3 regions of the Thiomonas sp. X19 genome follow, and region 2 is predicted to be linked to each of the others. Evidence: predicted binding sites of a transcription regulator. Region 2 holds the regulator's gene; each other region holds the start of a gene.

Evidence for each region. The regulator sigma-54, encoded in region 2, starts transcription at its own class of promoters, with help from an activator protein. The targets are predictions, from matches to a motif close to TGGCANGNAANCTGCTTT.
Region 1: the regulator sigma-54 is predicted to act here: its motif matches at 2,623-2,640, upstream of adh (aldehyde dehydrogenase).
Region 3: the regulator sigma-54 is predicted to act here: its motif matches at 2,010-2,027, upstream of THIX_RS03945 (GTP cyclohydrolase II).

The regions. Positions count from the first base shown of each region.
Region 1 is NZ_LT605203.1:276,904-283,116, reverse strand. It holds gene THIX_RS01525 (CinA family protein) at 1-299, shown strand, start outside; gene THIX_RS01520 (DUF779 domain-containing protein) at 494-907, opposite strand; gene adh (aldehyde dehydrogenase) at 1,044-2,564, opposite strand; gene THIX_RS01510 (sigma-54-dependent Fis family transcriptional regulator) at 2,865-4,835, shown strand; gene THIX_RS24550 (hypothetical protein) at 5,033-5,161, shown strand; gene THIX_RS01505 (dioxygenase) at 5,172-5,957, shown strand; gene ypfH (esterase) at 6,004-6,213, shown strand, end outside.
Region 2 is NZ_LT605203.1:536,196-542,408, forward strand. It holds gene THIX_RS02580 (thiol:disulfide interchange protein DsbA/DsbL) at 1-565, shown strand, start outside; gene lptA (lipopolysaccharide transport periplasmic protein LptA) at 721-1,350, shown strand; gene lptB (LPS export ABC transporter ATP-binding protein) at 1,419-2,144, shown strand; gene THIX_RS02595 (RNA polymerase factor sigma-54) at 2,180-3,655, shown strand; gene rfaE2 (D-glycero-beta-D-manno-heptose 1-phosphate adenylyltransferase) at 3,729-4,241, opposite strand; gene THIX_RS02605 (chloride channel protein) at 4,441-5,916, shown strand; gene THIX_RS02610 (MerR family transcriptional regulator) at 5,924-6,213, opposite strand, start outside.
Region 3 is NZ_LT605203.1:842,562-848,774, reverse strand. It holds gene THIX_RS03955 (branched-chain amino acid ABC transporter permease) at 1-172, opposite strand, end outside; gene THIX_RS03950 (amino acid ABC transporter substrate-binding protein) at 310-1,551, opposite strand; gene THIX_RS03945 (GTP cyclohydrolase II) at 2,074-3,315, shown strand; gene THIX_RS03940 (DUF1688 family protein) at 3,312-4,853, shown strand; gene upp (uracil phosphoribosyltransferase) at 4,913-5,548, shown strand; gene THIX_RS03930 (TetR/AcrR family transcriptional regulator) at 5,548-6,213, shown strand, end outside.

The sequences.
Region 1 (6,213 bases), 260 kb from region 2:
GCGCCGTCAGCCGCGAAGTGGCACTGGCCATGGCGCGCGGGGTGCTGGCGCACGCCCCCGTGCAGGCCGCCCTGTCCATCACCGGCATCGCCGGCCCCAGCGGCGGCACACCGGACAAGCCGGTGGGACTGGTGTGGTTCGGCTGGGCCTGGCTGGATCAGGAGCAGCCGGACAGCCTACGCGCTGAGGCCCAATCCATCATCTGGCCCGGCGACCGCGAAGCGGTGCGCCTGGCCTCGGCGCGGTATGCATTGGAGGGATTGCGGCGACGACTGCTCGGGGCGGCGCGCGACGCGTGAATGATGAAAGGCGCCGAGCCTTCCGGCGATGCAGCCTCGGCAAAAGCAACTGGAATGCGGGTGGCTGTGTTCCCGAAACTCCTTTGTCTTGCCGTGGCCCATGAAGATGCCCACACGAATTTGGTTTCGCACGGGAGAGCAAATCTTTGCTCATCCGATCGATGGTACTCAATCTTGGATCGATGAATGCAGGATCAGATGCGTCCCTCCTGTTCCAAAACTCTCCATTCGTCGTCGTCAAAAAGCCTTGAGCGCGTGAGAAAGCGCAGACCTGTTGAACCCTCGAGAGAAAACATGCCGCCGCGGCCGGGAACGACATCGATGATGAGTTGCGTGTGTTTCCAATACTCGAACTGTGCAAGCCCGATGTAAAACGGCACGCCACCGATAGACCCTAGAAGCCGATCTGCCTCCCCAACCAAAAATTCGCCCGCAGCAAAGCACATCGGCGCGCTGCCATCGCAACAGCCGCCGGACTGATGAAACATCAGCTCCCCGTGGGTTGCTTTGAGCTTGGCGATCAGTTCGAGCGCCGCAGTGGTCGCGATGACTCGAGGGACGACCGGTGCCGTCGTGGATGCTTCGCGCAAGGTTTGCTCGGTGTTCATGGCAGGTCATCCGTCGGCGTTTGGAAAGCTGCGGGATTACAGGGTTGCAATGCGCATGCGGTGCTGTCCGGCTGCGCCACTGCCCGCGTTCACGGGCAGTGGCGCAGCGCGTCCTCTCAAGGAAACGAAGGGGCGCTCAGAAGAAGCCCAGCTTGCTTTCGCTGTAGCTCACCAGCAGGTTCTTGGTCTGCTGGTAATGGTCGAGCATCATCTTGTGGTTTTCGCGTCCGATGCCCGATTGCTTGTAGCCACCGAACGCCGCGTGGGCGGGGTAGAGGTGGTAGCAGTTCGTCCAGACGCGGCCGGCCTGGATGCCGCGGCCCATGCGGAACGCCCGATTCATGTCGCGCGTCCAGACGCCCGAGCCCAGGCCGTACAGCGTGTCATTGGCAATCTCCAGCGCTTCTTCCTCGTCCTTGAACGTGGTGACGGACAGGACCGGGCCGAAGATTTCCTCCTGGAAAATGCGCATCTTGTTGTGCCCTTTGAAAACCGTGGGCTTGACGTAATAGCCGCCCTCCAGTTCACCCGGCAGCTTGTTGCGCTCGCCTCCAATCAGAACCTGGGCGCCCTCCTGTTTGCCGATGTCGAGGTAGGAGAGGATTTTTTCCAGTTGCTCGCTCGATGCCTGCGCGCCGATCATGGTTTCCATCTCCAGCGGGCTGCCTTGCTTGATCGCCGCCACGCGCTTGATGGCGCGCTCGATGAAGCGCTCGTAGATCGACTCCTGGACCAGCGCACGGGAAGGGCAGGTGCAGACCTCGCCCTGGTTGAGCGCGAACATCGCAAAACCTTCGAGCGCCTTGTCGAAGTAGCCGTCGTCCTTGTCCATCACGTCGGCAAAGAAGATGTTCGGTGACTTGCCCCCGAGTTCCAGCGTGACGGGAATCAGATTCTGGCTCGCATACTGCGAGATCAGCCGGCCGGTGGTCGTCTCTCCGGTGAAGGCGATCTTGCCGATGCGGCTGCTGGAAGCCAGCGGCTTGCCCGCTTCCAGACCGAAGCCATTGACCACGTTCAGCACACCCGCAGGCAGCAAGTCGCCAACCAATTCCACCAGCACCAGGATGGAAACCGGTGTTTGCTCGGCGGGTTTGAGCACGACGCAGTTGCCCGCCGCCAGCGCCGGCGCCAGCTTCCAGACGGCCATCAGAATCGGAAAATTCCAGGGAATGATCTGCCCGACGACGCCGATCGGCTCGTGGTAGTGGTAGGCATAGGTCTCATGGTCGATCTCGCTGATGCCGCCTTCCTGCGCGCGTACGCACGAGGCGAAATAGCGGAAGTGGTCGATGGCCAGCGGCAGGTCGGCCAGCGTGGTTTCGCGGATGGGCTTGCCGTTGTCCCAGGTTTCGGCGGCGGCGAGCATGGGCAGGTTGGCCTCCATGCGGTCGGCGATCTTGTTCAGGATGTTCGCGCGATCCGTGGGCGATGTGCGGCCCCAGGCGCCCTTGGCCTTGTGCGCGGCATCGAGCGCGCGCTCGATGTCGGCCGCCGTCGAGCGCGGAATGTCGCAAAAGGGCTTGCCAGTGACGGGCGAAATGTTCTCGAAGTATTGGCCGCCGGCAGGCGCAACCCACTCGCCGCCGATGTAGTTGCCATAGCGCTTTTTGAAGGCAACGGCAGTGCCAAACTTGCCGGGTTCAAGCATGTCCATGAACGTCTCCTGAGATTGTTGGATAGGGAGTTGAACTGCAGATGCAGCGCCCTCATCCCTATCAGGATTCGTGCCAGACCCAACGCTTGCGCCAGGACGAAATATCTTCGTTCATTGACAAGCACTTAGGCGAATGCATCCGGGATGACCCGGAGTACGCTCTCCGGTCTTCCTTCTCGATTTGCATCACTGAAGCGTCGCATCTTGCGACAGGTGACATGGCGCCCTTTGAGTGCGACACTTCGCCAGCAGAAGATTGGCTGCCATGGCCTTGATGGCACGCCAACCCAGGAGACGGAAATGCCCCAGACCAGGCCGCCGGGCAGCGCGGGAATTGCCACGCCGTCGACCACGTTGCAGTTGGCGCGACAGCGTTTTTTCGAAGACGGGAGTGATCCGCAAGGCGCGGTGCCGGAGCTGATCGCAAGGTCGTGGCGGCGGTGCCTGGCCCTCCCCGCCACCCTCAGTGAGACTCCCGAGCCCCTGGCGCATGAGGCGCTGTTTGCCCGGCGCGACGCGCAGGGGCGGCTGCGTCGGCACGCGCTGCCCGAGCTGGAGGCTCTGGCCGAGGCGCTGTCGCCCTCACGCGTGGTCGTCTTGCTGGCCGACCCGCAGGGCATGATTCTCGACGCAGCGGGCTCAGATGTGTTCATGAACAAGGCCCAGCGCGTGGCGTTGATGCCCGGCGTCGAATGGTCCGAAGTCCAGCGGGGGACCAATGCGATCGGCACGGCGCTGACGGAGCTCTCGCCGATCACGGTCCTCGGGCAGCAACATTACCTCGAGCAAAACGGAACCTTGGGGTGCACGGCCGCACCTCTGCTGGGCTCGCAAGGGCAGGTCCTGGGCGTGCTGGATGTCTCGGGCGATGCTCGCTGCATTCAAGCCCAGACCGTTGGTCTGGTGCGCATGGCGGCGCAGATGATCGAATACCGCATGGCCATGGACAACCGGCCCGCGCAGACCGAAATCCTGCGCTTTGCCCATGACCCGGCCTTGATTGGCTCGCACCGCGAAGCTTTGCTGTGGATTCGCAATGCAACGATTGTGGGCGCCAATCGCGCTGCCATGCGCGTTTTAGGGATGACGTTCGAACAACTGCGCGGCCGCTTCGTCGACGATCTGTTCAGCTCCTTGCCCACGACCGAGCGGGACCAGTTCGAGTTGTGCCTTCACCCCTGGCTGGCGCGGCCTGGGCGATCGGCATCGTGGGCTTCAGGCTGGGTCGGGCTCAAGAGGGCCTCGAATCACTTGGACTCGATCACGGCGCCAGAACGCACGCCGCAGATCCACCAAGTCGCAGCCTCGAGGCCGCCCATCATCGCCGACCCACAGCGCGAGGCGCAACTGGACCGCGCGGTGCGTGTCCTGGACTGTGGCATCCCGGTCTTGATCCTGGGGGAGTCGGGCGTCGGCAAGGAGGTTTTTGCCCGGCAGGTTCACCAGGCCAGCCAGCGCTGCCGGGGGCCCTTCGTCGCCGTCAATTGCGCGGCGGTCCCGGAAGGCCTGATCGAGGCCGAGCTCTTCGGCTACGAGGAGGGAGCGTTCACAGGCGCCCGGCGCAAGGGTCAACCGGGACAGATTCGGGAGGCTCATGGCGGCGTCTTGTTTCTGGATGAAATCGGGGACATGCCGTTGTCGATGCAGGCCCGGCTCCTCCGGGTTTTGCAGGATCATGAAGTCAAGGCGCTTGGCGGCGGGCGCCGGCAGTCGGTGGATTTTGCGTTGGTGTGCGCCACCCATCGCGACCTCAAGGCGATGGCCGCCGAGGGAAGCTTCCGAACCGATCTGTACTACCGCCTGCAGCATTTCGTGGCCGTCCTGCCCGCCCTGCGTGAACATGCCGAGGCCAAGGCGCTTATCGATGAACTCCTGCAAGCCATGTTGTCGCCCCGCAAGCTCCGGCTCGGCCCGCAGACCCGCGAAGCCCTCTTGGCCTACACATGGCCGGGCAACTGGCGGCAGCTCGTCGCCGTCGCGCAGACGCTGCTGGCGCTGGCCGAGCCGGGGAGTTGCATCGAGCTCGCCGACCTCCCCGATGACATTCGGCGCGATTGGCGAACGCATCAACAACAGCCACCCACGATTTCGGCCTCGCCGGCGCGCTCAGACCCTGAAAGGGACGGCGCCGCCACATCCCCTGTGCCGCTGCGTGCCATGACCGAATCGGCCATTCATGCGGCAATCGCGTCTTGCAGCGGCAACGTCAGCCGCGCTGCACGGCTGCTAGGGGTTCATCGCAGCACGCTTTACCGTCACGTTCGCAAGTGACCGATCAGGCGCGGTTGCCATGAGCCGTCGGCCCGTCGGCAGCTCGATCCGCGCGCGCGGGACAGGTGGACAGAAGTGGAAAGCAGGGTGAGTCGGTTGAAGTGACCCTTCTCCGCATAGTAGTTCTAACACGAACTAATATCGCAGCTCTTCGCTCCGCAAGCCTCAGCCCGCCCGTGACCACCCATCCACGTTTCATGCCGCTGCTGCGCAAGTCGATGCGTCGCCCTCAGACGCACGAGCGCGATTCGGCCGCCGCTGCGCAAAGTCTGGGATGGGTGCTGCACAGCACCGGCCGTTCCGCCGGGCATGGGGCGAAAACATGAGGACATCACGATGACTCACCTGCCTTCCCTGTTCGTCTCCCACGGCTCGCCCATGCTGCCGCTGGAGCCCGGCACCGCCGGTCCCATGCTGAGTGCCCTCGGAGATGAGCTGCCGCAGCCGGCGGCCATCCTCGCCTTCTCGCCGCACTGGATGGCCCGCATCCCGGCTGCGGGATCGAGCGCAAGACCCGCGACCATCCACGATTTCGGCGGCTTTGATCCGGCCTTGCACGAACTGCGCTATCCGGCAGCCGGAAACCCCGAACTCGCCCAGCGTGCGGCCAGCTTGCTGCAAGCTGCCGGCTGGGCCGCCATCTTGGACCCGGGTCGGGGCCTGGATCATGGCGTGTGGGTGCCGCTGCGTTTCATGTTCCCGCAAGCGGATATTCCAGTGGTTCCGCTGGCCATGCCATGGCCCCTGGACGCCGCGGGCGCCTACAAGCTTGGCCAGGCCCTGGCTCCACTGGCCGACGAAGGCGTGCTGCTGTTCGGCACCGGCAGCCTGACCCACAACCTGCACGAATTTCGTCCCGGTGCGACGACCGACGAACCGCCGGAGCCCTATGTCCAGGAATTCGCCGACTGGATGCGCGAAGCCATCGACCGTGGCGCAACCGCCTCCTTGCTCGACTACCGCCGCCAAGCTCCGCATGCCGCCCGCGCGCATCCGAGCGACGAACATCTGCTGCCGCTGTTCTGGGCGCTCGGTGCGGCCGGCAACCCGGTCAAGCCGCAGCACAAGAGCGGCGGCGTGCACTACGGCATGCTCAGCATGGATGCGTGGGTGTTGGCCTGAAGGCCGCCGCGCGGCCACCTCCTGATGCCTCGACGAGAACCGAACCATGTCCGCATCCATCATCGTTGCCCAGCCCGGAGGCCATGCCGAGCAGTTCATGCTGCTGTTCCACGGCGTGGGCTCCGACGCCCAGGATCTGGTGCCGCTCGGCCAGCAGTTGGCTGCGGCGTTTCCCAGGGCCTGGATCGTCAGCGTGCAGGCGCCCGAACGCTGCGACTTCGGCCATGGCTACCAATGGTTTTCCGTGAACGGCGTG
Region 2 (6,213 bases):
CGGTTACAACAAGCTGCCGAGCGCACAGCCGGTTGGCCACAAGGGCAAGATCGTCGTCACCGAATTCTTCTGGTACGACTGCCCGCATTGCTTCGAGTTCGAGCCCCTGCTGGAAGCCTGGGCGAAAAAGCAACCGGCCGATGTCGTCCTGGAACGCGTGCCGGTGGCGTTCGCGCCGCAATACGTCGCGCAGCAAAAGCTGTATTACGCGCTCAAGGCCCTGGGCAAGGTCGATGCCTTGCAGGGCGCCATTTTCAACGCCATTCATGTGCAGCACATCCCGCTCGGAACGCCGGAGCAGATGGCCAACTGGCTGGTCGGGCGCGGCATTCCGAAGGCCACGTTCATGAACGCCTACAACTCCTTCGGCGTGCAAATGGAAACCAAGCGCGCCACGCAAATGGTGACGGACTACCAGATCACCGGCGTGCCCACGCTTGCGGTCGGCGGCATGTACACCGCATCAGCCTCGATGCCGGAGACGCCCAACAACGAGAAGGTCTTGCAGGCGGTCGATTTTCTGGTGCAGCAATTGCGCGCTGGCATGGCGAAAACAGCCAAATAAGCCAGATTCCGGCTTCGTCTTGCCGCTGAAAAGCCCGCAATCGCGGGCTTTTTCACGCTTGGGCCAAGACCAGCCGACAGCCGACCCCTGCCCGAGCCGGGCGGCTCAGGAACGGGGCCGACATGCCTACAATGCTCCACATGAAAGCAAACTTCATGCCCATGCTTCGCTCCGCGACGCGCCTGCTGCTGGCGGCGCTGCTGGCGGCCACGCTGGTTCCGGCCCAGGCGCTGCAGTCCGACAAGACGCAGCCGATTCAGGTCGAGGCCGACGCGATGCACTACAACGACGTCAAGCAGACCAGCGTGTTCACCGGCAATGTGGTGGTCACCAAAGGTTCGCTGGTGATTCACGCCGCCCGCGTGGAGGTGGTGCAGACGCCGCAGGGCTATGACGACGCCACCGCATTCGGCACGCCGAACAAGCTCGCGACCTACGCGCAGACGCTGGACGCGCAGCCGGGGCAGCCCACGCCGTCGATGTTCGGCAGCGCCGTCACCATTCACTACGACGGCAAGAGCGACGTGGTCACATTCACCGGCCAGGCCACGCTCGACCGCCTGAGCGATGGCAAGCTGACGGACCGTGCCCAGGGTGAGGTCATCACCTACAACGACCTGACGGATGTCTTCACCGTGGTCGGCGGCAAAGCCGGCGCCACGCCTTCCAACCCCAACGGCCGGGTGCGGGTGATGCTGTCGCCGCGCACCACGCAGCCCGCAGCCAAGCCCAGCGGGCCGGCGCCGGCGTTGAAGGTGTCGCCAGGCCTGGGAGCGCGGCCGTGAACGCGGCGGTGTTGAAGCCGGTGGAGCCGGCGGCGTCGGCCCAGACCCAGCATGCCGGGGTGCTCAGCATGCGCGGCTTGCAAAAGCGCTATGGCGGGCGCCAGGTGGTGCGCGACGTGAGCCTGGAGGTGCGCGGTGGCGAGGTGGTCGGGCTGCTTGGCCCGAACGGCGCCGGCAAGACCACCTCGTTCTACATGATCGTCGGCCTGGTGCGGGCCGACGGCGGCGAGATCCACCTCAACGGCCAGAACATCACGCATCAGCCGATGTACCGGCGCGCGCGTCTGGGCCTGTCCTACCTGCCGCAGGAAGCCTCGATTTTTCGCGGCCTGTCGGCGGCCGAAAACGTGCGTGCGGTGCTGGAACTGCAGCACGACGCCGAGGGCCGTGCCCTGAAAAAGCCCGAGATCGAAGCGCGCCTGGGGCAGTTGCTGCGCGAGCTGCATGTGGAGCATCTGGCCGACAGTCCAGCCATCGCCTTGTCGGGCGGCGAGCGGCGGCGGGTGGAAATTGCCCGGGCGCTGGCCACCAATCCCCAGTTCATCCTGCTCGACGAGCCCTTCGCCGGCATCGATCCCATCGCCGTCATCGAAATCCAGCGCATCGTCCAATTCCTCAAGTCGCGCGGCATTGGCGTGCTCATCACCGATCACAACGTGCGCGAAGCCCTGGGCATCTGCGACCACGCCTGCATCATCAGCGAGGGCAGCGTGCTGGCGCTGGGCAAGCCGGACGACATCGTCAACAATCCGGCCGTGCGCAAGGTCTATCTGGGCGAGAGTTTCCGCTTATGAGCGCTCCTGCGTTTCCTTGAGCGCGCGCCAAAACCATGAAGCAGTCGCTCAATCTTCGCCTGTCGCAGCACCTCGCGCTCACGCCGCAGTTGCAGCAATCCATCCGCCTGCTGCAACTCTCCACGCTGGAGTTGCTGCAGGAAGTCGAGCAGATGCTCGAGGCCAACCCTTTTCTGGAGCATGAGGAAGGCGAGGGCGATGTCGAGACGCCCGCCGAGGCGCAAAGCGCGACGGAAGCCGCCGAGGCGCGCAAGGAGGCGAGCGATGAGGCCGTCGAACTCAAGCTCGACCGCGAGGACTGGCAGTCCGGTGCCGAGCAGGGCGAGTGGGATACCGCGCCGGGCGAAAACTGGCAGGGCAGTGGCGGCGAGGCCGACGACGACTTCGACCCGCTGGGCCTGGCGCATGTGGGCACCGATCTGCGCGCCCATCTGCGCGGCCAGCTCGCGGGCCTGGGGCTGAGCGAGGCCGACCGCGCCGCGGCCGAGGCCATCATCGACTCGCTCGACGAAGACGGCTACCTGGCCGAAGGCCCCGAGTTGCTGGGCGCCGAACTCGACGCCGAGGCCGGCGAGGAGGAGCGCGAAGCGCTGTGCAGCGCGCTGCGCATGGGTTTGAAGCTGGTGCAGAGTTTCGACCCGGCTGGCGTCGGCGCCACCAGCCTGGGCGAGTGCATGTGCTTGCAACTCCAGCGCCAAGCCCCCTGCCCGGAGCGCGACCTGGCCATCGCCTTGTGCGCTGGCGGCCATCTGGCCCTGCTGTCCAAGCGCGACTGGAAGCGGCTGGCCCGCGCCCTGCAGGTCGACGAGGCCGCGCTGCGCGAGGTGCAGCAACGCATCGCGCGGCTGGATCCGCGCCCGGGCGCGCGCTTCATGCCGTCCACCGCGCAGGCCGTCACGCCCGACGTCATCGCCATGCGCAGCGGCCGGCGTTGGCGCGCGATGCTCAACCCCGAGGTGCTGCCCAAGCTGCGCATCAACAGCCTGTATGCCGATCTGCTGCGCCGCTCGCGCGACGGCGCCGGGCTGTCGGGCCAGTTGCAGGAGGCGCGCTGGTTCGTGCGCAATGTGCAGCAGCGCTTCGAGACCATCGAGCGCGTGGCGCAGGCCGTGATCGAGCGCCAGCAGAACTTTTTCAGCCATGGCGAGCTGGGCATGCGCCCACTGGTGCTGCGCGAAATCGCCGATGAGCTCGGCTTGCACGAGTCCACCATCTCGCGTGTGACCACGCAGAAATACGTGCTCACGCCGTTCGGCACGTTCGAGCTGAAATACTTTTTCGGCTCGGGCCTGTCCACCGATACCGGCGGCAACGCATCGAGCACCGCGGTGCGCGCCATCATCCGCCAAATGGTGCAGGACGAGAACCCGGCGGCGCCGCTCTCGGACGGCGAACTCGCCGAGCGCCTCGCCGCCCAGGGCATCACCGTGGCGCGGCGCACCGTGGCCAAGTACCGCGAAGCCCTGCGCATTCCGCCGACGGCGCAACGCAAGAGCGCGTCCAGCCCATAGGGCCGTGCGCGGGCCCCGTGCGGCGGACTCTGCATCCGCACCCCGATGCGTGACGCGCCCCCGTGAGGCGGGTTCAGCCTTCCCCGCGAATGCGCCGCACCAGCGCCGTGGTAGAGCGGCCGGCGACGAAGGGCAGGATGCGCACCTCGCCGCCCCAGCCGCGCACCAGCGGGGTTTCGGGCAGGGTCGCGACGCTGTAGTCGCCGCCCTTCACATAAATCTCGGGGCGCACCAGCCGCAGCAGCGCCAGCGGCGTGGCTTCGTCGAACAGCACCACCAGGCTCACGCTTTCCAGCGCGGCCAGTACGGCGGCGCGATCGTCTTGCGGGTTGAGCGGGCGCTCGGGGCCCTTGCCCAGGCTGCGCGCCGAAGCGTCGGAGTTCAGCCCCAGCACCAGACTGGCGCCGAGCGCGCGCGCCTGTGCGAGGTAAGTCACATGGCCGCGGTGCAGGATGTCGAACACGCCGTTGGTGAACACCAGCGGGCGCGGCAGCGCGGCCAGGGCCTGCGGCAATTGCGCCGGCGCACAGAGCTTGCGCAGAAAGGCCGGGGCGGGGGGTGAGGTGGATGCGGGGCTGCTGGACATGGCTGGCATTGTCGCAAAGCCGTCCGTGCGGGCGGTACGAACCCGTTCGCGGCAACGCGACCGCCAGCTGCCAACCACGACCATCCGCGAGGACCCGCGATCGGTCGCGCGTCCTCGCGGTGGAGCGCTTGTTGTCGGCGTTCACCAAACTTCACCGCTCTGGGGCGTGCGAGCCGATACCATTTCTGCAACCTTTCCCTTGCGCAGCGGCGATGGCCTGCCGCGCCAGCTCGTCATGTCCGAATCCATCTCGAACCGCTTCCACGCCTTGCTCGTCCATCTGCGCCTGGGTTTAGACCCGATGGTGCCGATGATGCTGGTCGCGGCCATCATCGGTTTTGTCGCCTCGGTGGCGGTGGAGGGCTTCCGCCAGGCGATGTACGCCATCATCCGCCTCTACAGCACGCACGAGCATCTGGTCACCGCTGCCGCCGGGCTGCCGCTTTGGCAGCGGGCCGTCATTCCAGTGATTGCCGCGGTCGTCGGCGGGCTCATCATGTGGGCCGGGCAGCGCTGGATCAAGCGCCCGCGCGGGCCGGAGTACATGGAGGCGGTGCGCGTGGGCGACGGCCTGCTGCCGGTGGTGCCCAACCTGATGCGCACCGCCTCGTCGCTGGTGGCGGTGAGCGGCGGCATCACCATCGGCCGCGAAGGCACGATGATCCAGTTCGCCTCGCTGGTGTCGTCCTTCATCGGCCGCATCGGCCGCGCCGACCCGGCGCACCAGCGGCTCATCGTCGCCTGCGGTGCGGCAGCGGGTTTTGCCGGGGCGTATCACGCGCCGATCGCCGGCACCCTGTTCGTCGCCGAAATCATTCTCGGCGGCCTGCAGCTGCGCGAAATCACCGCTGTGCTGGTGGCCGCGGTGATCGGGGAACTCACCACCCAAAGCCTGTTCGCCACCGGCCCGCTCTACCTGGCGCACATGGTGCCGCCCATCAGCTTCATCGACCTGCTCGACGCCTCGCTGCTCGGCCTGCTGGCCGGCTTCATCGGTCCGGCCTTCCTCTGGCTGCTCGACACCGCGCGCCGCAAGTATCAGCCACTGGTTGGCTTCCTGCCGCTGCGCATGGGCCTGGCCGGCCTGTTCATCGGCCTGCTGTCCCTGCTCATGCCGCAGGTCTGGGGCAATGGCTACAGCGTGGTGCAGTCCTTCCTGGTCGATCACTGGACGCTCACGGCCGTGGCCGCGGTGTTCGTGTTGCGCATGCTCGCCGTCACGGCGGCGAGCGCCGCCGGCATTCCGGGCGGCGTGCTCACCCCCACGCTGGCGCTCGGCGGCGCCATGGGGCTGATGGTGTCGCATCTGTTCCTCGTGCCCGAAGCCAGCCACTCGCAGGCGCTGTGGACCCTGGTGGGCATGGGCAGCCTGCTGGCCGCCACCACCCACGCCCCGGCGATGTCGGCCATCATGGTGTTCGAGATCACGCGCAACTACAACGTGGTGATGGCGGCCATGCCGGCCTGCGTCATCGCTTCCGTCATCGGCAGCCTGCTGCGCCATCGCTCGGTCTACTCCGAGGCCTTGGGGCTGAAGGAAGGCGAACACCGCGAGCCGAAGGTGGCCGGCGGCGAGTTTCCAGCCACGGCCGTGCCCCCGCCTGCGGATGAGGTGGCACCCCTGGGTGATGCGCAAACACCGGAAGCCGGCACGCCGACGGCGACCAAGCCTTGACGGGGCGTCAGGCGGCGCCGTCCACCGCCGGTGGCGAGGGGTGGGCGCTGCGCCAGGCCGCCACGGCCTCGGCCAGCGAGCCGAGAGTGCGGGTGACCTGAATGTCGGGCGCTGCGCGTTTGAGCGCGGGCGACGAGCCGCCGGCCCACAGTGCCACATGGGCGGGCAGCTTGTCGCGCAGTTCAGCCAACGCGTCCAGGACCTGGGTCTGCGTCGGCACGCCTGAAAAACTCAGCACCAGCACGTCGCTGCGATGCGCCTGCACCGCCAGCAGCATGTTCCACAACGGCGTCTGCA
Region 3 (6,213 bases), 310 kb from region 2:
CGAAGTGCCGCGAGACGATCCAGGCGGCATAGCCACCGAGCACGATGAACTGCCCATGCGCCAGGTTGATGATGCGCATGACGCCAAAAATCAGATTCAGCCCGATGCCGATCAGGCTGAAAAAAATGCCGTACAGAATGCCGCCGATGATGGCGTATGCGAGCAGTTCCAAACGCTCTCCCTGATCGATGCTTCAAGCAAACGTCCGCAACGCTTCCCCGCCGGCCGGCACCTGGGTGCGGGCGGCTTGTTCACCGCCCCGGGGGAGGGGCGGCCACAAGGGAAGCGTCGGGCCGCGCGGCCCGTGACTTACGGCTTGGGCGCCGGATACACGGCTTTGCCAGTCGCCTTGTCCTGCGGGTAGACCACGACCACCTTCATGCTGCCGGCCTCGGGCACCAGCTGCGCCACCGGGAAGGGCTGGCCGAGCTGGGCGCCGTTGGCGTTGATCTTGAACTCGCCGAGCAGGGTGGTGGTCTTGCCCGACATGTCCATCAACGCCTGATGGAAGTCAAGCTGGGTGAACTTGGGCGCCATGTCCAGCATGTGCTGGATGATGAGGCCGGTGTTGTAGCCCGCCGCGTCCAGGAAATTGGGCGCCTTCTTCTTGGCGGCCGTGAAGGCGTCGACGAACTGCGCCGTGTTCTGCCCGTAGCTCACCTTGTCGTACTTCACCAGCGGCGGCGTCGGATAGGTGTAGGTGTAGGCCAGCCCCTTGGCCCCGACGTTCTTGGTCAACAGACTGAGCAACTGCCCCGGGAAGATGGTGAAGGTCATGGGGAAGTGCAGCCCGCTTTGCGACAGCGCCTTGAGGAAGGCAATGTCATTGGGCGGATAGCCGAACTCCAGCACCGCGTCGGGGTTGCTCGCGGCGATGGTGTGCAGCAGCACGGTGTAGTTGGACTCGCTGGTGGACACGCCGTGGTAGTACACCGGGGTGACGCCGCCCTTGGCCAACTCGTCCTTCATCGTGGTGGCCTGCGAGGCGTCGAAATCATTGGCGTCGTAGACGATGGCGATGCGCTTGATCTTTTGCTGCAACAGGTATTTGGCCAGAGGAACCGGCCAGACCTGCGACGACGGAATGCTCACATCGGCCAGGTAGTTGGTCGGCTTGGTGAAGAAATTGGCGCCCGAGCCGGTGGGGTCGATCAGCAGCATGTGGTGCTCGGCCGCCAGCGGCACGGCCACCGAGGTGAGCACCGAGCCGAAGTCGGCCACCAGCACGTCCACCTTGTCCTGGGTGATGAGCTGGTTGTAGAGCGTGGTGGCGGTGGAGGTGGAGCTTTGATCGTCGTAGGCGATGATCTTCACGGGGATCTTTTTGTCGTAGGCCTTGACGAACAGGCCGCCGTCCTTGTTGACGGCGTCGACCCAGTATTGCAGGCCCTCGTACTGGCCTTGGGACGCCACGGCGAAGGCGCCGCTGCTGGCATACAGGGTGCCGATCTTGATCACCGAGGGCGCGGCTGCAGCGTGCGCGGCAACTGCCGCCACGCTCATTGCCATGCCTGCGGCGGCACGTTTCCATGCATTGGGCATGCTGGTCATGATGTGAGTCTCCGGAGTGTCCCGCCCGAGCTTCAAAGCCCTTGTACAACCCCAAAGTCAGGGCCGGGTCGTGGTTGAAATGTCGTGATTCATTCTCGGTTTCGACGCATTGGGAGTCAATGCGTCGGTGCACGCAAGTGCAACAGCATGCTTCAACGGCTTGGCTTGCAGACGCGCCAGCCCTCGGATTGGCGCCGACGTGACAATTTGTTTTGTGCGCGGCGTGTCTCCGGCAAGGCGCGGGCGCGCAAGAATGAAGCAGCGCAGATGACCGGCGAGGGCGTCAGCCGCCTCGCCCACGGGGTCGAACCCCTCGTTGGCCGTGCCATGCACCAAACAGGCGCAACGGTGCACCACGAGCGGTTTGAACGCCGCTGCGCACAGCAGCCCTCAGGTCTGCGCTCCCAGGCAAGCGGCTTCAAGCGCACCGCGAAACGCACGCGGCCAGCGGGAAAACCCGGCACGATGCTTGCATCCATCGCCGTATATTCTGACCAATCGGTCAAGTTTTTGGAGCCCTTCATGTCCAGTCACGTCGTGCTCTCATCGCATCCCGGCCAGGGCAGCATGGTGCAACCGCCTGAAATCCATTGGGACGCCGCCACGGCCGCTGCGCGCGGTCCGGTGGTGGCCACGCTGACCGACCCGCGCCGGCGCAACGCCATCGGCACGCATGCGGGCGCCTATGCCTTGTACCGCGCGCTGGCGGTGGCCTCGGGCGCGCTCGACCGCGACCACCGGCCCGACTTCACCGACACCGCGCCGGCCGCCGCCATCGGCCCGCATCCGCAGTGGGCCGAGCCCGGCAAGATCGTTTCGCTCGACCCCTGGGGCCATCTGGTGCCCGAGGTGTTCGCCGCGCAGATCGCCGCCGGGCTGGACCTGCGCCCGACCATCGCCGTCACCCGCGCGCACATCAACATGCCCGAGCTGAAAGACGCCATCGCCACCGGCCGGCTCACGCCCGACGGCGCCATCCTGCACGCCAACGGCGACGTGCGCGTGACCAAGGCCGCGGTCGATCCGGTGTGGTGGCTGCCGGGCATTGCAGCGCGCTTCGGCGTGCGCGAACCGGCGCTGCGCCGCACCCTGTTCGAGCAGACCGGCGGCATGTTCCCGGAACTGGTGACGCGGCCCGACCTGAAGGTGTTCCTGCCGCCCATCGGCGGCATGACGCTGTACTTCTTCGGCGACGTCGCCCAGCTCGGCAAGACCGAGACCCGCGTGGCCTGCCGCGTGCACGACGAGTGCAACGGCTCGGACGTGTTCGGCTCCGACATCTGCACCTGCCGGCCCTATCTGGCGCATGGCATCGAGGTCTGCATCGAGATGGCGCAGCAGGGCGGCGTCGGCCTCGTCGTGTACAACCGCAAGGAGGGCCGCGCCCTGGGCGAGGTGACCAAGTTCCTGGTCTACAACGCGCGCAAGCGCCAGCTCGGCGGCGACCGCGCCGAGACCTATTTCGAGCGTACCGAATGCGTGGCCGGGGTGCAGGACATGCGCTTCCAGGAGCTCATGCCCGACGTGTTCCACTGGCTGGGCATCACCCGCATCGACCGCTGGGCGTCGATGAGCAATATGAAACTCGGCGCGCTGACCCAGGCCGGCATCGAGGTCGTCGAGCAGGTGGCCATTCCCGAGGACCTGATTCCGCCCGATGCGCGCGTGGAAATGGACGCGAAAAAAGCCGCCGGCTACTTCTCGCACTACACGCCGAGCGAGGAAGAACTGGCGCTGCCGAAGGGTCGGGGGCTGGAGGAATGAGTCATCGCAAGCCGCCCCTGGGCGACGCCCAAGCTCCCCTCCCCAGCCCTCCCCAACGATGGGGAGGGGGTGAATTCACGTCTCCTGCGCGAGGCGAAGGCGCCGCCCTCTCCTCCCTCGAGCAGGCGCAAGATCGCGCGTGCTCCTCCCCCACCAGTGGGGGAGGCCGGGAGGGGGAGGTTCGCCAAACGACGCGCGCCCAGAATGCCGGCGCCACGCTGGCGCAAAGCCTGCTGAGCGCCGCCGCCGTGCGCAGCCATGCGGCGCAAATCATGGCGCATGCGCGGCGCGGCGAACTGGCGCATTTCACCTGGCATCCCGAGCGCATGGGCGCCACGGCCGACTATGTGGTCGACACCATCCGCAGCCGCCACCCCGATTTGCGCGTGCCCATGCACAGCCGCTGGCGGCATTTCGAGGCGGGCGGGGTGGATCGCTTTGGCGGGCTGGTCGATGCAGGCATCCCGGGCAGAACGGCCACGGCGCGCAGGGGAGCGCAGGGCCGCTCCCAAGTTTCCTTGTCCCCCTGGAGGGGCGGGACGGCGCAGCCGATCCCTGCGGGCGCGTATGAACGTTCCCGCATCGCCATTGATCTGGTGATTCCCAGCGTGCTGCTCGACGCCGGTGCCGGCCCGCAGTGGCGCTATGCCGACGCCGGCAGCGGCCAGACCCTGGCGCGTTCCGAAGGGCTGGGCGTGGCCAGCCTGGCGCTGTTCGCCAGCGGCCGGCTGTCGGACGACCCGGCCCAGCCCCTGCGCTGCGACGCCGCCGCGCTGCGCCGCTGCGACGCCGCCGCGCTGGCGCAGGCTTTCCAGGTCGGCCCCGACAACCCATTGGTGGGGCTGGAAGGTCGCGCTCAACTGCTGCGCAGTCTGGGCGAAGCCATGCGCGCCGCGCCCGCCGTGTTCGCCGACCCCGAGCGCCCCGGCAGTCTGCGCCTGGGGCGCTTGTTCGACCATTGGCTGGCCCATGCCGCGGCGCAGGACGAAGCTGGAAGCATCAGCGTGCGCGCCGACACCCTGCTGTCCACCCTGCTGCGCCTGCTCGGCCCGGTGTGGCCGGGCCGGTTGACGCTGGCTGGCGTGAACCTGGGCGACTGCTGGCATCACCCCGCCACGAGCGACGGCTATATGCCCTTCCACAAACTGACGCAGTGGATGAGCTATTCGCTGATCGAGCCGCTGCAATGGGGCGCCCTGCAGGTGCGCGAACTCGACGCCCTCACCGGCCTGCCCGAATACCGCAACGGCGGCCTGCTGCTCGACCTCGGCCTGCTGCAGCCGCGCGACGCGGCGCTGGCGAGCAAGCCCCTCACCGTGGACAGCGAGCCGGTGGTGGAGTGGCGCGCCCTCACGGTCGCGCTGCTCGACGAACTCGCCGACGCCGTGCGCGCGCGCCTTGGCGTGAGCGCGGCGCAATTTCCACTGACGCAGGTGATCGAAGGCGGCGCCTGGTTCGCCGGCCGCCGCATCGCCGCCGAGCGCCGCGCCGGTGGCGGGCCGCCGCTGCGCATCGTCAGCGACGGCACGGTGTTTTGACGCCTCCCAGACCGCGCCCCGCTCGCCCCATGACAACACAGCATGAACGGAGAACCCGCATGAACGATCCCCTGGTCCATGTCGTCAACCACCCGCTGGTGCAGCACAAGCTGACGCTGGCGCGCAGCAGGGACACCACCACCGACAACTTCCGCCGTCTGGTGCGCGAGATCGCCGCGATGCTGGCGTTCGAAGCCACGCGCGACCTGCCCACCGAGGAGGTGGACGTGGTCACCCCGGTGGCCGCCTGCCGCATGCCGCTGCTCAGCGGCAAGAAGCTGTGCCTGGTGTCCATCCTGCGCGCCGGCAACGGCATGCTCGACGGCATGATCGACCTGCTGCCCAACGCCCGCGTCGGCCACATCGGCCTGTACCGCGACCCGGACACGCTGGAGCCGGTGGAGTACTACTTCAAGGTGCCCGACGACATGGCCGAGCGCCTGGTCATCGTCGTCGACCCCATGCTCGCCACCGGCAACTCCGCCGCTGCGGCGCTGTCGCGGCTGAAGGAAGCCGGCGCCACCACGCTCAAGCTCGTCAATCTGCTGGCCGCGCCCGAAGGCGTGCGCACCGTGCGCGCCGCCCACGCCGACGTGCCCATCACGCTGGCCGCCATCGACGAGCGGCTCAACGAGCACGGCTACATCGTCCCCGGCCTGGGCGACGCCGGCGACCGGATTTTCGGGACCAAGTGATGGCGGCCGAGCCGGCGCCGATCGCTGCGGCAGCGCCCCGGCGGCGCGCTGCGGCGCCGGCCGTGCCGGCCGCGGGCCGCATCCGCCAGTCGAACGAAGCCGGCATCGTGCGCGCAGCCGAGGCCGTGTTCGCGCGCGATGGTTTTCGCGGGGCCAGCATGGCCGAGATTGCGGCGCAGGCCGGGGTGGCCAAGGCGAATATCCACTACTACTTCCGCACCAAGCGGCAGCTCTACCGCGCGGTGCTGGAGGGCATGCTGCACGACTGGCTGGCGGAGACCGACAGCATTCGCGCCGATGCCGACCCGGCGCAGGCGCTGGGCGCTTATGTGCGCGCCAAGATGACGCTGGCGCAAACCCGGCCCGAGGCCTCGCGCGTGTTCGCCGGCGAGATGCTGCGCGGCGCCCCCGAGATGCAGGACATTCTGCGCGGCGAACTGCGCGAGCTGGTGGCGCGCAAGTCGGCCGTGATCGAGGGCTGGATCGCGCAGGGGCGCATGGCGCCGGTCGATCCGCCGCATCTGTTTTTCACCATCTGGGCCGCGACCCAGACCTATGCCGACTTCGCCCCCCAGGTGCGCGCCGTGCTGGGCGCGCGCAGCCTGCGCGGCGCCCCCTGGCAACGCGCCACCGACCACGTGGTCAGCCTGGTGCTGCGCGGCTGC